Regions from separate parts of the Pseudoalteromonas apostichopi genome, predicted to be linked through region 2. Evidence: predicted binding sites of a transcription regulator. Region 2 holds the regulator's gene; the other holds the start of a gene.
What was found. The regulator sigma-54, encoded in region 2, starts transcription at its own class of promoters, with help from an activator protein. The targets are predictions, from matches to a motif close to GTTGGCACGNNNNTNGNNT.

Region 1 (8,757 bases), 450 kb from region 2:
AAAGTAAGCTCGTCAACCAATAGCCCAGCACAATAAAGCTGATGTTGGCGAGCGCTCTTAACCACCAAGGAGCAGAGCTAAACTGAAGTTGGCTGTACTTGCTTAGCAATACCAAAGCGCCCATCACAGTAAACCAAGGAGTAAAAAAGAATATTGGCTTTAACTTCACTAAACTCACGGCTAAATCGTGCAGCGCTCCGCTTACGGCAAAGGTCACAACAACGGCACACCAAACCGGCATAATGTCATTGCAAGGCTTCATCACATAACGAGATAAATAATAGCTCCAAACCGGATTCCAATATCGCCAAAATAAATAAAACGAACCAGCACCCAGCGAACGTATCAGCATGTTGCGCAGCGAATCTTTATGGCCAATGGGCACACCTGTGCGTTTTTTAACGTATTGAGTAAGGGTTATAGCAGCAGACACCGACTTTCTCTTTTTTACTTATGACTAATTCAGACTACTAAACAACCAGTAAAAGAGAAACCAAAACAAGGCTAGAAATTGTAACGGTTTATGAAGTGAGCAGTTCTAAGGTAGGCAATAAAGCTGAGCTAAGCGCTCACTTCATTACAGTCACATCTTACTTTTCACTTTGTTGGTCGCTTGACTGATGGCAGGGTTGTCTGGCCAAAAATGTTTTGGGTAACGCCCTTTCATTTCTTTTTGTACATCGCGGTAACTCGTTTGCCAAAAGTTAGCTAAGTCTTGAGTTAACTGCAGCGGTCGCCTCGCTGGTGATAATAGCTCCATTAATAATGGCAACTTACCTTGCGCAAGTAAAGGCGTGCTGGTCATGCCATACACTTCTTGCATACGAACACTTAGCTTTGCAGGGCCATCAAGCTGATAAGTCACTTTTACATTTGAACCACTTGGCACGATTAATCGTATGGGAAGTAATTCATTTAATAAGCTTTGCTGCTGCCAATCAAAACAACTTTTAATCGCTTCGCTGTAGTTAAACTTTTTTAACTGCTCAAGGTTTTTAATATCATCAAAATAAGGTGCAAGCCATTGGTTATCAACAATTAATTCATCACGATTAAAAAGTGGGAATGATTCTGGTAACAGCTTACTTGCTAAGCTCATTCGAATCAGTAACTGCTCACTGTCGGGCTGTTCATTAAATAACGAAAAACCCTGCTTACTAAATAAGTTTAACCACGCTTTAGTGCGCTCGCTCTTATCTAGGGGCTGTTTACTTGGCTGACTCGCTATGGTGATAGCACCGAGCTTGAGCTCATCTTGATGGATAAAGCGCCCTGCTTTCTCATCGTATTCGCAGCGAGTTTGCTCAGTAAATAAATGCGAAAGCTCATCTTCAAGCTCACTTGGCATAAAGGCAACAGCAGCGAAAACACGGTTTCCCTTATGACCGCCCATGTGAGCAATGGCAATATAATCATCGTTATGCCAAAACTCCTCACTTAAGTCTGCGCCCGCACCATTGGCAAGTAAATAACCATTACCGCGCTTTTTTGCTAGCCGGTCAGGAAAAGCAAGCGCCACCAGCACCGCTAAATACTCTGTTTTAAGCTCATCAACCGGCTTGAGCTGCAAGCGTGATAGCCAATAAGTTAATTGCTGCTTAAATACTGGGTGCGGTTTGCTGTGCTGACTATGTAATGCCAAATTAAGATCAGCAGGCATACTAATGCGGCTTTCAAGCAGTGCAGTTAAATACCCCGCTAATATATAAATACCAGGCATGCGCTGCTCTAGTTGCTTTGCTTTAATAAGCATGTGCGAGAGGCGAATATCAGCTCCATAGCTCAGCATTTGGCTGCCAAGCGAGGTCAGCTTTTCATTTTCATCAATAGCTTCGAGCATTTTCAAAAGTGCCGTTGCCTGCTTAATTTGCTGGCTACTTGGTGGGTCGAGTAAGCTTAGCTCAGCAAGTGATGCCCCCCACTGTTTTGTCTCTAATAACAACTGACTAATATCACTGGTAAGAATTTCTGGCGCATCATGGCTGTTACGGCGCTCAAAGGTTTGCTTAGAGCCTAATCGATACACAACCCCCGGCTCAATTCGTCCAGCACGACCACCGCGCTGTATAGCTGAAGAACGAGAGATACTTTGAGTAACAAGTTCAGTGACACCGGTTTTTAAATTGAAATTAGCAGCACGGCGTTTGCCGCTATCAACCACAATGCGTATTCCTTCAATGGTCAAACTGGTTTCAGCCACATTGGTGGTTAATACCACTTTGCGTTTGCCATTTTTAGCTGGCGCTATAGCAGCTTGTTGCTCGTTTTTATTTTGCTCACCATACAAGCTAAATACTTCGACACTATCAGCTAAATCGTTTAGGGATTGCTGAACGCGTATGATTTCACGCTGTCCTGGTAAGAATACTAAAGCACTACCCGTTTGCTCACTAAGCGCCTGTTTTATCACGGCGGGTATATCATCAAGCCAGCGGCTTTCGTCTTTAAGTGGAATATACACTTCATCAATGGGGTAGCTTCGCCCTTGAGATGAGATAATAGGGCAGCTAAAAAAGTCACTGTAACGATCGCCGTCTAAGGTTGCCGACATCAGTAAAATTTTTAAATCATCGCGAAGTGCCGCCTGTGTTTCGAGGGCAAATGCCAAAGCTGTATCAGCAGCAATTGAGCGCTCGTGAAATTCATCAAATATAAGTAAATCAACATCACTTAGCTCTGGGTCATTTTGTAACATACGCGTCAGCATGCCTTCGGTGACTATTTCGAGCTTTGTTGCAGCGCTTACTTTTGATTCGCCACGAATACGTAAGCCGACACTTCCGCCGACTTTTTCATTTTGCTGACTTGCCAAGTACTGAGCAATATTGCGAGCGGCGAGTCGTCTTGGCTCTAACATTACAATGCGTTTAAAGTGCCCTTCGCGCATCAAGGTAAGAGGCAGCCATGTTGATTTACCCGCTCCCGGTGGCGCTTGCAATAAGGCCATAGGGTTACTCTGTAATGTGGTTAACAGGGATTGATAAATATCTTGAACTGGCAGCACGTTAGGTATCTCTTACTTTCTTTTCGCGCATTGTATCAAAAAATCAAAAGTTGCGATGAATAGAGGCTTATTTCCTGTATCGAGCTTTACAAGTGAAAACATTGCATTCTGCCTATTTAGGCTTATTCTTGATTAAGCAACCAAACAAAAATCAGGATAAGGAATTAACTTGTTCAGGATTTACTTTCACATTTTAATCACCTTGCTACTTTTGGTTTTGCCGTTTCAAAATGCGTTTAGTCAGCAAAAAATTACGGTAGCACTTGGAAATACCATGCCGCCTTGGGTAATGGTTGAAGACAACTCCGGCATTATTCCGGACTTGCTTCGCGCGACACTCGGTGCACATGGTTATCAAATACAATTCGTCTACGTCCCCTATGCAAGACGGATCACTTTATACAATGAAAACTTAGTTGATGTTGTTTATGATATAAATGAAAAAGTTATCGATACTCATAGAATGAGCGGCTACTTTTCAGATATTGCTTACAGCTATGAGAACTTTGCTTTTAGCCTAACCAAGCAAAACCTTCAGCTTAATTCTATTGGCCAATTAAAACACTTTAGTGTTCTTTCATGGCAAGGTGCTAAAGAATTACTCTCGCCAGAATATCAAGTAATGGCCAGAGAAAATCCACAATACGCAGAAACTTATGATCAATTAGCACAAGTTCAACTTTTGTATCGAAAGCGCTATGAGGTGATCCAGATGGACGGTAAAATTTTTGACTATTACCGAGCATTAATTAACATCAAGGGGGAAATTGATGTCTCTGAACCAGTGCAACGATTTGCATTATTTGGCAAGAATTCGAACGGCTTTTTATTTCGTGACGAAGCCTTAAGAGACCTATTTAACGAGAGCTTACGTAAGCTCAAATCAACTGAAGAATATATACGTATAATAAATCGCTATACATCTAAAAGTCACTGAGCAGCATAAAGCACTACCGGAACAGAAAATTTTACAGACTTTCTTTAAAAACTACGTAGTAATTGCAACTTTCTATCCTCCCTTCTTACTATCATAAAAATAAAACAACTACTAATCAACAATTTAACCAAATAAAACATATGGTACAGCGATTGCTTTTATTAAAGTGAATGTTTAACAAAGTAAGGAGATTATGATGAACAGCGATCGTTTAGAAGGCAATTGGAAAGAGCTTAAAGGTAAAGCACAACGTAAATGGGGTGACCTTACCAATGATGATTTAGATAAAATTGAAGGTAGCCGTAAAGAGCTGGTTGGTAAGCTTCAGCAAAAATACGGTAAATCGAAAGAAGAAGCTGAGCGTGAAGTCAGCGACTTTGAAAAAGGCCATTAATTTGAGCAATCAATAAAGCCGCTTATTGCGGCTTTATATTTTAAGCTGGCTCATGCTTTGCTAAATCTACTTCAGCGACCGTTTGATTTTTACCTTGTGATTTAGCACGGTATAGCCGTTTGTCGGCAATGTTTAAACAATGATCCATGCTCTCACCAGCAACGCGCACGTACAAGCCAATACTTAAGGTGACATGAAAACGATGCTGGCCACTCTTAAATGGCTTTTCAGCGAGTTTTTTATGTATTTTTTCAGCTACTTTTCTGGCCCTAAGTTCATAGCCTGTCGGGATCACAATTAAAAACTCTTCGCCCCCCCAACGGGAAATAACATCTCCTTCTGCGCACACTTTTTTAAATACATCAGCAAAAAATATCAGCACCTCATCGCCCACTTGATGTCCGTAGGTATCGTTTATCTGCTTAAAGTTATCTACATCCATCAGTAAAAACACTGACCCTTCACCAAAGCGCTCATCTTGCAAACATTCTGTTGCATAGCGACGATTAGCGAGTTCTGTCATCGCGTCTGTGCGAGCAAGCTTTTGATTAAGCTTAAGTTGCTCCATTAACTGCAAACTGTATTTATTACGGTAATATTCGTAGAAGCCGGCCAAAATACATAAAATCGAGAAACACAGCATGACCCGTGTAGGAAAGTAGTAGCTCGGATAACTGTAATAACCTAATTGATCGGTAAAGTAGAAAAGCACCGAGATAATAATGGCGAGTAATATAAGATCAAAGGCACCGCGCTTTAAGCCACGAATAAAAAAGGTCACGGGAGATACAATAAATAGCCATAACGGCCCTGTGCCATTGCTGCCACCCGAGACAGTTAAGAAGCACATCATTGCATAAAGTGCGTATAGCATGAGTACTGAGATAAATTGATCACGCCCCTTTATTAAAAAAGGCAAAGCAAAAATTACAACGCCAACAATTAATAAATAACTCAACGCGATGTAGCCATCTTGATAACTTGTGACCGACATCAACAAAGAGGTCACTGCACCAATAAATGCAAATACGCGTAAGAATCGCGCTTTATCTCTCTCGCTTGCATTCACAGTATCAATCACAATTCCACCTTAGACTCCTTGCTCAACCTCAATAACTTTAACACAAATATTTAAATTAGAAGGAAATTACCAATAATTAAGCTATGAAAATGCATTAAAGATAAAAAAGTATGATCAAAAAATGGGCACAAAATAATGGCAATATAGCAGTAAAAAAACGAGCCAGATTTGGCTCGTTTCATTTAAAATTTAAAGCTAATAACTAACTACTATTCAGGTTCATAGCCTAAATTAGGCGACAACCAACGCTCAGCTTCTGCAAGTGTCATGTTGGTCCGCTTGGCATAATCTTCAACCTGATCCTTTTGAATTTGCGCCACAGCATAGTACTTAGCTTCAGGATGAGAAAAATACCAGCCAGATACAGCAGCTCCCGGCCACATTGCGTATGAACTGGTTAGCTTCATACCAATACGCTGCTCGGTATCGAGTAACTGCCAAATTTTCTTCTTCTCTGTATGCTCAGGACAGGCAGGGTAACCTGGCGCTGGGCGAATACCTTGGTAGTTTTCACGGATAAGTTCGTCATTCGATAGATTCTCATCTACCGCATAGCCCCAATACTCTTTACGCACTTGCTCATGCAAATACTCAGCAAAGGCTTCTGCTAAACGGTCTGCAACTGCTTTAACCATGATCTTATTGTAATCATCTTGCTTAGCATCGAAGGCATCGGCAAGGTCATCTTCTTCAAGACCACCAGTTACCGCAAAGGCCCCGAAGTAATCGGGGGTGCCTTTTGGCGCAATATAATCAGCTAAGCAGTAGTTAGCAAAGTCGGTTTTTTCCGTTTGCTGACGCAAATGACACGATGTAGTTAAAAGCGTTGTACGTGACTCATCGGTATAAATCTCAATGTCATCCCCTACTCGGTTTGCTGGGAATAAACCAATTACACCTAGTGGCTGTAGCGCACCTGTTTGCTCAAGCTCATCAAGCATTGCATTGGCATCAGCAAATAAGCTTTTTGCTTGTTCACCGACAATTTCATCTTCAAGAATACGTGGGTATTTGCCAGCAATTGACCACGTCATGAAATAAGGTGTCCAGTCGATGTACTGTCTTAACGTCGCAATCGAAACATTTTTAAACTCAGTCACACCCAGCTTTTTCGGTACAGGTGGCGTGTAGTTGTCCCAATCGAGTTTTACAGCGTTGTCGCGAGCACGCTGTAAAGTAACTGGTTTTGAGCGCGGCTTTTTACGTGCTTGTTGTTCACGTACTTTTTCATACTCAGTTTTAGTTTTCTCTAAAAAAGCTGGCTTTAATTCTTTAGACAATAAATTAGAGACCACACCCACAGCACGGCTAGCATTATTTACGTAAACCACACCTTTATCATACTGCGGCTCAATTTTAACCGCGGTATGCGCTTTAGAGGTTGTTGCACCACCAATCAGTAGCGGTAATTCAAAACCACGGCGAGTCATTTCTTTTGCCACATGCACCATTTCATCTAGCGATGGAGTAATAAGCCCTGATAAACCAATAATATCGGCTTTCTCGTCAATAGCGGTTTGCAAAATTTTCTCTGCCGGCACCATCACACCAAGATCAATGACCTCGTAGTTATTACATTGCAGTACTACGCCTACGATATTCTTACCAATATCGTGCACGTCGCCCTTAACGGTTGCCATAACCACTTTACCGTTCGTTGCGCCTTCTTCTTTTTCAGCTTCAATGAAAGGGTCAAGATAGGCAACGGCACGCTTCATCACACGGGCAGATTTAACAACCTGAGGTAAGAACATTTTACCCGCACCGAATAAGTCACCCACTACGTTCATGCCATCCATAAGCGGGCCTTCGATAACTTCAATCGGCTTAGCTTTGCTCTTACGGCACTCTTCAGTATCTTCGTCGATATACTCAGTAATGCCTTTTACTAGCGCGTGTTCAAGGCGCTTTTCAACAGGCCATGTACGCCATTCTAAATCTTCAACTTTTTCTGCTTGGGCCATACCTGAGTATTTTGGTGCAAGTTCAACAAGTCGCTCACCTGCACCGGGGTCGGTATTGAGGATCACATCTTCCACTGCTTTACGCAGCTCTTCGGGGATATCGTCGTAAACCGCTAATTGGCCAGCATTTACAATACCCATATCCATACCCGCTTTAATCGCATGGTATAAAAACACTGAGTGGATAGCTTCGCGTACTGGGTTGTTACCACGGAACGAAAACGACACATTCGATACACCGCCCGACACTTTACAGTGCGGTAAGCCTTGCTTGATTCGACGCGTACCTTCAATAAATTCAACAGCGTAATTATCGTGCTCTTCAATGCCCGTTGCTACAGCAAAAATATTTGGATCAAAAATAATATCTTCTGGCGGGAAGCCAATATCATCAACAAGTATTTTGTAGCTACGCTGACAAATCTCGAACTTACGATCAGCGGTTTCAGCTTGACCGGCTTCATCAAACGCCATAACAACCGCAGCGGCACCAAAACGTTTTATTATTTTGGCTTGCCGTATGAACGGTTCTTCACCTTCTTTAAGTGAAATTGAATTAACAATGGCTTTACCTTGAATACATTTTAAGCCTGCTTCAATAACGTCCCATTTCGATGAGTCGACCATGATAGGTACTTTTGAGATATCAGGCTCTGATGCAATTAAATTTAAAAACTTTACCATCGCAGCTTTCGAATCCAACATGGCTTCATCCATATTGATATCAATCACTTGCGCACCATTTTCTACTTGTTCACGGGCAACATCGAGGGCAGTCTCGTAATCTTCTTCCATGATTAAGCGTTTAAACTTAGCCGAGCCTGTTACATTGGTACGCTCACCGACGTTAGTAAATACAGCAATTTGGTCAGTCATGTCGGTTTCCTAGTTTAAGTTACACGCTTCAAGGCCCGATAAGCGCATACGCACTTCAAGCTCAGGTAATTGGCGAGGTTTAACACCTTCAAGGCCTTTCGCAAACGCCTTTATATGAGCCGGTGTGGTGCCGCAACAACCACCTACAATGTTGATAAAGCCAGACTTGCCCCAATCAATAATTTCTTTTGCCATTTCAGGGGCTTCTAAATCATATTCGCCAAACTCGTTCGGTAAACCTGCATTTGGATGCACCGAGGTAAAGGTTTCACAAACACGGGATAACTCTTCAACATACTGGCGCAGTAAGTCAGGGCCAAGGGCGCAGTTAAGGCCGATTGATAGCGGCTTAATATGGCGAATTGAGTTATAAAATGCTTCTGTTGTTTGGCCTGATAAAGTACGGCCTGAGGCATCGGTAATGGTGCCTGAGATCATCACAGGTAAACTACGACCAGCCTGTTCGAATGCTTCTTCCACAGCGAACGAAGCAGCTTTTGC
Region 2 (8,757 bases):
CCGGTGCTACCTAGCTTCTCTCGGTTGAGTAAAGCATTTAGGATATCTTGTTGAGATAAATGAGGAAGCTGCTGGTGAGCCAGTTCGCTGATATATTCAAGAATTCTTTTTTTGCTATTAAAAAGGACCGCAGCTTTGCTGCAGTCCTGATTAGTAAGTGAACTTAGTTTCATAATTTAATGTCGAGCTAATTTCTCTTTGTGTTTAATGACTTGGCGATCAAGCTTATCGATCAACGAGTCAATGGCTGCGTACATATCTTGATGTTCTGTAGAAGCGAACAATTCGCCTCCGTTTACATGTAAAGTTGCTTCTGCTTTTTGGCTTAATTTTTCTACATCTAGAATGACATGAACATTATTAATATGGTCAAAATGCCTTTCTAGTTTCGCAAACTTGGTGTTTACATAGTCTCTTAATGAATCAGTGATTTCTACATGACGACCAGTTAAATTTAGTTGCATAAGCATTTTTCCTTCTATGTAAAACGTCTAAATCAAACTCTTACGCTGATTAGACGGAGGTATTGCTAGAGACTCACGATATTTTGCAATTGTACGTCTAGCTACTTTAATTCCTTGCTCAGCCAATATATCTGCAATTTTGCTATCACTCAATGGTTTAGCCGAGTTTTCTGCAGCGACTAACTTCTTGATTAAAGCGCGTATTGCTGTTGAAGAACACTCACCACCATTTTCAGTGCTGACATGGCTTGAGAAGAAATATTTCAACTCAAAAATACCCCTAGGGGTATGCATATATTTTTGCGTTGTTACTCGTGAAATCGTCGATTCATGCATTTCGACCATTTCAGCAACATCATTTAGCACCATCGGCTTCATTGCTTCTGGGCCATGCTCAAAGAAAGCTTGTTGTTGTTGAACGATACAGTTGGTCACTTTTAATAGTGTATCGTTACGGCTTTCTAAGCTCTTAATAAACCACTTTGCTTCTTGTAAGTGAGAGCGAATAAATTGGCTGTCGCTACTTGATTTAACAGAGCGAGACATAGCCGCATATTGGCTGTTCACTCTAATCTTTGGCATACTATCTGGGTTTAACTCAACCACCCAGCGACCTTTTACTTTTTTCACTGATACATCAGGTATGACGTACTCAGACTCTTCGCGTACTATGCTATCCGCAGGCTTAGGGTTTAAGCTGTGAATTAGCGTCATTACTTCTTTAAGCTCATTTTCTTTAAGCTTAGTCTTTTTCATCAAAGTTCGATAGTCGCGACTCGCTAATAATTCGATATGCTCAGATAAAACCATTTTAGTTTCAGCTAAATATGGCGTGTTTGCATCGAATTGGCGAAGTTGAATACACAGGCATTCCTGTAAACTACGCGCCCCAATACCGACAGGATCAAACAATTGAATTCTCTTTAGGACCGCTTCGACTTCATCAAGTTCGATTTCTTCTTCATCACTATTTTGATTAAAGCTCTCGACGATATCTTCACAGCTTACCGTTAAAATACCAGAGTCATCGATAGCCTCAACAATTGCCACAGCAATCGCTTCATCAGTCGGACTAAAGGGAGTGAGCTGTAATTGCCACATAAGGTATTCGTGAAGGGTTTCGGTCGATGCACCTTGATAAATAGATTCATCTTCTGGCATTGGCCCTGATGATGTTGATGGAGCGGCACTCATGTACTCATCCCATGTAACATCCATGGCTAAATCGTCACTTACAGTGTCTTTATTTAGAGCATCACTGCTTTCTTGTTCATATTCGCTAGGTGCTTCGTCTGCAGAAGCGCTGACTTGCACATCGTCAGATTCAGCTTTTTGCTCATTTTTGCCGATGCTTTCTTCGTTGTAATCCGCTTCTTCCACTTCAAGTAAAGGGTTACTATCTAGCGCCTCTTGAATTTCTTGTTGGAGATCCAATGTACTGAGCTGCAACAAACGAATAGCTTGTTGCAGTTGTGGAGTCATTGTAAGTTGCTGGCCCATGCGCAGCTGTAATGATTGCCTCATGTATCCCTAACAATCCTTTTTTTAAGTTATCGATAACTGTGCAAAGACAGTTAAGTTATTATCGATTTATTGTCATTGTTATAAGTCTAGCAGATGCTCTAGTCGGTGGCGTAATGGTTACAGCCTAAATTGCTCGCCTAGATAAACATCGCGTACAGTTTGGTCAGCTAATACGTGCTCAGGTGTGCCTGATGCAATTAGCTCCCCATGAGAAACAATGTAGGCTTTTTCACAAACATCAAGGGTTTCTCGAACATTATGGTCAGTAATTAGTACACCAATACCACGATTTTTTAGGTGCTCAATAATTTTCTTTATATCTAACACTGAAATTGGATCAACACCAGCAAAAGGCTCATCTAAAAGGATAAATTTAGGATTAGCGGCTAATGCGCGAGCAATTTCAACGCGGCGACGTTCACCACCAGATAGCGCCATACCTTGACTATCACGGATGTGTTGGATGCTAAATTCATCTAATAAGCTATTTAGAGTTTCTTCCCGCGTGGTTTTATTTAGATCTTTACGAGTCTCTAAAATAGCCATCAAGTTTTGGTAAACTGTTAACTTTCGAAAAATCGAAGATTCTTGCGGTAGATAACCAATACCCAACCTCGCACGGCTGTGCATTGGCAAAAGGGTAATATCGTTATCATCGATGCTAATTTTACCTTTGTCGCTCGGAACTAGGCCTACAATCATGTAAAAAGTCGTGGTTTTACCAGCACCATTTGGGCCAAGCAAGCCAACAATACTGCCAGCTTCAACTTCCAGACCGACATTTTTAACCACTTGGCGGCCTTTGTAGCTCTTAGCTAAAAGCTCTGCTTTTAATGTGCTCATGGTTGGCCTTTATTGTCTTTTTTATTTTCAACAGGTACTAAAATAGTGTGTACACGATCTGATGAGTTTTCGTCTTTTTCAGCACTGATAAGCTGCTGAGCCATATCATAGGTAATGCTTTTCGCTGTTACTTTTTGACCAGCTTGGGTAACTTCAGCTTCACCGTTTAAGGTTAAGAAGCGTTTCGCAACATCATAACGAACTTCTTCAGCACTGGCGCTCATTACGGAACCATCCGTTTGTTTTTCTTCGAAGTAAGCTGGTTTGCCTGTTGCAATAATTAGCTCTACTGTACCTTCGGTATCACCGCCGTGTGCTTCAAGACGTTCTGCTGTAATACGACGATTACCATGCACGATCTCTACGTTACCTTCAAATATGCCAACGCCATCTTTTAGTTTACCAACTTGGCGATCTGAGCTAATGCTAATTTGTGCGCCAGTTTGCTCGGCAGCGGTGCCGGAAAACGCAATCAATAAGCTTGGGATCAGGAGTAATTTCTTCAGTTTATTGGTCATAGTATATGGTTCGTGTATGGTTAGTTAACTCAACAATTTCGGTTTTTAAATCGGCTTTTAAGCCTTTACCGGTAATCTTTAAATTCGGTCCTGTTAGTGTTACAGGTTGCTTTGAAAACATGGTCATTTTATTAATGTCGACATTAATGTTTTCTGCTTTTATATCTTCGATCATACCGTTATGGGTTAAGTTTTTAGCAACTACATCCCCTTCAAAAATCAGCTGATCATTTTCGTATAAAGTGGCTTCTTTGGCTTTTACTTGCCAAACCTGCTGGTCGCCATAAATAGTAAATACAGGTTGCTCAAAAAAGGTAAACCCTAATTGTTGATACAACTCCATTTTAGCCGCAGCTACTTTATGACTGATTTTTCCTTGCTCGTCATAAGCAGTTTGCTTTAACGCCACCGCAGTGTAATCAGGCGTTGCAATGATCTCGTCTTCACTAGTTATTGTGTCTGCTGATTGATTAAAGTACGGATACCACAACCACACCATGCAACAAACAAAAACAACACTCAGTAAAATACGGGCTATATTCATGCGCTGGTTCCATCGCTAGTTAACGGCTTACCGTTTTCTAACATCAGTAAATCAGTTAATTCACGCACGGCTCCAAAGCCACCTGGTAATAATGTGGTGTAATGAGCCAGCTTTTTAATTAGTGGGTGTGCGTCGTTAACAGCAACAGCAAACCCTACTTTTTCCATTACTGGTAAGTCTGGACCATCATCACCAATATAGGCAATTTGCTCATCAGTTAGCCCCAGTTTATCCTTTAACTCTTGATAAGCAATTAGCTTATCTTCTTGTCCCTGATAAATGTGCTGAACTGTTAGGCTAGTCATTCGCTGCTGAACTATTTGTGAATGGCGGCCAGTAATGACTGCCACTTCAAAACCACTATTTATGAGCGCTTTAATACCAAAGCCATCTTTTGTATTGAATGCTTTAAGTTCTTCGCCATCATTGCCTAAATAAATTCGGCCATCAGAAAAAACACCATCAATATCGCAGATTAGCAATTTTACTTTTTGTGCGCGCTGACTCACATCAGGGCTAAGAGGCTGGTAAAGCTCGGCGAATGTCATTGCTTAAAGAACTCCTGCTTTTAATAGGTCTTGCATATTAAGGGCACCAATAGGCGTATTACTATGATCTACCACAATTAAACCATTGATACGTTTACGTTCCATAATGTTCAATGCCTCAGCTGCAAGCATGTCAGGGCGCGCAGTAGTACATGAACGAGTCATCACTTGACTAATAGCAGTACTATGGATATCAATGCGCTGCTCTAAAATACGGCGTAAATCACCATCGGTGAATAATCCGGCTAACTTTTTGTCTGCACCTATTACCGCAGTCATACCAAGGCCCTTGGCTGACATTTCAATTAACGCATCTTTAATGCTTTGCGTTTCGTTAACGATTGGGGTGGCATCGCCTGCGTGCATAACATCATCTAATGTTAGTAATAAACGTTTACCTAGACTGCCACCAGGATGCGAAAGTGCAAAATCGTCAGCTGTAAAACCACGCGTTTCAAGTAACGCAACGGCTATTGCATCGCCCATAACTAATGTTGCTGTTGTACTAGCAGTTGGTGCTAGGCCTAACGGGCATGCTTCTTTACTTACTTTAATGCAAACATGGACATCAGATAGCTTTGCCATGGTTGAATCTGGATTGCCTGTTAGTGAAATCATCTTTGCGCCAATGCGCTTAATAACAGGAATTATGCTTAGTACTTCGCTGGTCTCACCAGAGTTAGAAATACACATCACTACATCATCATGAGTGATCATGCCTAAATCACCGTGGCTTGCTTCACCAGGGTGAACAAAAAATGCGGGTGTACCAGTACTTGCAAGGGTCGCCGCAATTTTATTACCAACGTGGCCTGACTTGCCCATACCGATAACAATGATACGGCCTGTACACTGGAACATTAATTGACAAGCCTTATCGAAATCTTGATTTATATATTGCTCAATTTCTTGTAAGGCTTGTGCTTCAATTTCGAGTACGCGCTTACCTTGCGCGATAAAGCTTTGTTGTGTCATTGATTATCCTATTTGGCTAAAAATATAGCCCTGATATGCAATAAATGCGACTAACAAGAAGCCACCTTCTACTCTATTGATACGACGAGCACCTTTAAAGTTCAATGACATGGCCATCAATACAACGGTTGCTGCAATCATAATAAGTGCATCGCGGTTTGCCGCAGAAGGGTCAATAATTGAAGGGTTGATAATGCCCGCAAGTGGTAATACAGCGAGTAAATTGAAGATATTTGAGCCAACGATATTACCCAGTGCTAAATCGTCTTCGTTTTTTAAAACCCCAGCAATACAGGCTGCTAGCTCAGGTAAGCTGGTACCAATGGCAATGATGGTTAAGCCAATAACGAGATCAGATAAACCAAAATATTTTGCAATATCAACCGCCGACCCAACTAAAAAATGCGAGCTAATAGGTAATAAAATCATGCCGATGACTAACCAAAATACGGCTGATTTTGTGCTCACGTCGTTCGGGACATCTTCACATGCTTCACTGACAAAAGGATCATCTTGGTTTTTCGCGCGCAGTGAGACGATCACTAAGCCACCAATGAATACAGCAAAGGCAACCATCAATGCAATGCCCTCAGTGAATGAAAAATAGTTATCTGAAAACACATACCAAGCTGCTACAGAGATTAACAGTACGAGTGGCATTTCGCGTTTAAGCGTCAAAGATGATACTGAAAGAGGACGCAATAAAGCAGTAACACCAAGTACAAGTAAGATATTGGTGATGTTAGAACCAACCGCATTACCTACTGCAGTATCTGTTTTATCAGCTAGAGCTGCTGATGCTGATACCATCATTTCAGGCGCAGATGAGCCCATAGCTACTACGGTTAAACCAATGATTAGGGTGGGGATCCCCATGTTTTTTGCGAGTGCAGCCGCCCCATAAACAAACCGATCGGCACTCCAAACGAGTGCAGCAAAACCAATAATTAAAATGACAAAAGAAGTCACCATTGTGATACGCCAACATTACTTATACAGATGACTGCAAATAGTAACAAAAGCGAAACTGAAAGTATAAGTAAAAGAATGAGCTGGCAAGCATAAAGCGTGCTGGGCGAGGAATCTAAATTTCAGGTGTGATTAAGTTCTTTGCAGCTAGCTTTAGAATTTATTGATAGGAAATATTACAAAATTTTACGATTTGTTTTTTCCATATTGACTAAAAAACCCTTAAAATGGCAAAACTAGTGAAAAAAGTTATGGAGAGCGACTTGTCGCAATCAATAGTAGAAATCAAGGATGTAACCTTTTCACGGGGCGATAGAATCATATATAAAAATATGAGTTTTAACATTCCGAAAGGCAAGATAACCGCTATCATGGGACCGAGCGGCATTGGTAAAACCACCATGTTACGCTTAATTGGCGGTCAGCTTAAGCCTGATTCTGGTGACATTTTATTTGAAGGCAACAGTATTCCTGGCATGACTCGCAAGGAACTTTATGCTGCCCGTACCAAAATGAGTATGCTGTTCCAAAGCGGTGCCTTATTTACCGATATGTCAGTATTTGACAATATCGCCTTTCCTTTGCGCGAACATACTCAACTTAGCGAAGATTTAATTCGTCTTGTCGTTTTAATGAAATTACAAGCCGTCGGTTTACGTGGTGCACAAGATTTAATGCCGTCTGAGCTTTCTGGTGGTATGGCTCGCCGTGCAGCCCTTGCGCGTTCTATTGCTCTGGACCCTGAACTGATTATGTACGATGAACCTTTTGCTGGCCAAGACCCTATCTCAATGGGGGTGTTAGTAAAGCTAATTAAATCACTCAATGAGGTGTTAGGTTTATCATCACTTATAGTAACTCATGATGTGACTGAGGTTTTGAGCATTGCTGATCACGTTATCATCATCGCTGATCAGGGGGTGATAGGAGAAGGTTCACCTGAACAAATGCAAAATCATCAATCTGAGCTAGTGCAGCAGTTTTTAAACGGCTTGTCTGATGGGCCTGTGCCGTTCCATTATCCAGCTCCTGCTTATGATAAAGAGTTATTGGGAGTGCACAATGCTTGATCTATTTCAGAAGTTAGGTCACAAAACGCTAGGCCGGTTTGCTGCTCTTGGTCGTTCAACACAAATGTTGTTTGGCGCATTAGTGAATATGCCTAACTTCAAAAAAGGCACGCCTTTACTTGTTCGCCAATTATATATGGTGGGCTCGCAATCTCTTTTAATCATCATGGTATCAGGCCTATTCATCGGGATGGTGCTCGCTCTGCAGGGTTATACCGTTCTAGTAGGTTATGGTGCAGAAGATAGCTTAGGGCCTTTAGTGGCATTAAGTTTGTTACGCGAATTAGGTCCCGTAGTAACAGCGTTACTGTTTGCAGGGCGGGCGGGTAGTGCGCTTACTGCTGAAATAGGTTTAATGAAAGCCACTGAGCAATTATCAAGTCTAGAAATGATGGCAATCGACCCACTTAAGCGTATTATTGCGCCGCGTTTTTGGGCTGGTTTTATTAGTATGCCATTGCTTGCGCTGATTTTTTCGGCAGTTGCTATTATTGGTGCTCACTTAGTTGGTGTTGATTGGCTAGGTGTTGACTCGGGTAGCTTCTGGTCAATTATGCAAGCACAAGTGTCGTTCCAACAAGATATTGTTAACGGCATAATTAAAAGTTTTGTATTCGCCATGATTGTGACTTGGATCGCTCTTTACAAAGGCTATGACTGTGTTCCGACTTCTGAAGGTATCAGTAAAGCGACAACAGAGACCGTAGTGCACTCGTCACTGGCAGTATTAGGTTTTGACTTTATTTTAACCGCGGTAATGTTTACCAGCTAATTAGGGTATAAAGATGAATTCACGGAAATTAGAAATTTTAGTTGGCTTTTTTGTAGCCCTTGGTATCGCTGCATTTGCATTACTAGCATTGAAAGTTGCCAATGCTGGTATTAGTGGTAGCGGTGAAACTTACCAACTAAATGCAAAGTTTGAAAACATTGGCTCTTTAAAGGCCAGAGCACCTATTAAAGTAGGTGGTGTTGTTGTTGGTCGAGTTGAGTCTATTTTCATTCACCCGAAAGAGTTTGTGCCAGTCGTTAACATGGCGATTGATGCAAATTATTTATGTAAATTTTCAGACACAACATCTATCTCAATTTTAACATCAGGTATTTTAGGTGAGCAGTACTTAGGCATTAATCCTGTTATTGCAGCTGAGTCTGCTGAGCAACGCTGTATGGGTGAGGATGTAACTGCAAGTGAGCATGATTCAGATTTAGATGATTTATTTGGTGTTGAAAGCAAAGCGCTTTCAGATGGTGATTACATTACTGATACAAAATCAGCGCTTGTTTTAGAAGAGTTAATTG

Region 1: the regulator sigma-54 is predicted to act here: its motif matches at 4,081-4,099, upstream of QUE86_RS11825 (CsbD family protein).

What each region holds. Positions count from the first base shown of each region.
Region 1 covers NZ_AP028065.1:2,620,291-2,629,047, reverse strand. The annotation lists gene QUE86_RS11840 (MBOAT family O-acyltransferase) at 1-433, opposite strand, end outside; gene hrpB (ATP-dependent helicase HrpB) at 584-3,004, opposite strand; gene QUE86_RS11830 (substrate-binding periplasmic protein) at 3,174-3,941, shown strand; gene QUE86_RS11825 (CsbD family protein) at 4,138-4,335, shown strand; gene QUE86_RS11820 (GGDEF domain-containing protein) at 4,376-5,416, opposite strand; gene metH (methionine synthase) at 5,626-8,256, opposite strand; gene QUE86_RS11810 (homocysteine S-methyltransferase family protein) at 8,266-8,757, opposite strand, start outside.
Region 2 covers NZ_AP028065.1:2,172,611-2,181,367, forward strand. The annotation lists gene ptsN (PTS IIA-like nitrogen regulatory protein PtsN) at 1-173, opposite strand, end outside; gene hpf (ribosome hibernation promoting factor) at 177-464, opposite strand; gene QUE86_RS09770 (RNA polymerase factor sigma-54) at 492-1,988, opposite strand; gene lptB (LPS export ABC transporter ATP-binding protein) at 2,106-2,831, opposite strand; gene lptA (lipopolysaccharide transport periplasmic protein LptA) at 2,828-3,349, opposite strand; gene lptC (LPS export ABC transporter periplasmic protein LptC) at 3,339-3,893, opposite strand; gene kdsC (3-deoxy-manno-octulosonate-8-phosphatase KdsC) at 3,890-4,441, opposite strand; gene QUE86_RS09795 (KpsF/GutQ family sugar-phosphate isomerase) at 4,445-5,416, opposite strand; gene QUE86_RS09800 (calcium/sodium antiporter) at 5,420-6,388, opposite strand; gene QUE86_RS09805 (ATP-binding cassette domain-containing protein) at 6,637-7,455, shown strand; gene mlaE (lipid asymmetry maintenance ABC transporter permease subunit MlaE) at 7,448-8,227, shown strand; gene mlaD (outer membrane lipid asymmetry maintenance protein MlaD) at 8,241-8,757, shown strand, end outside.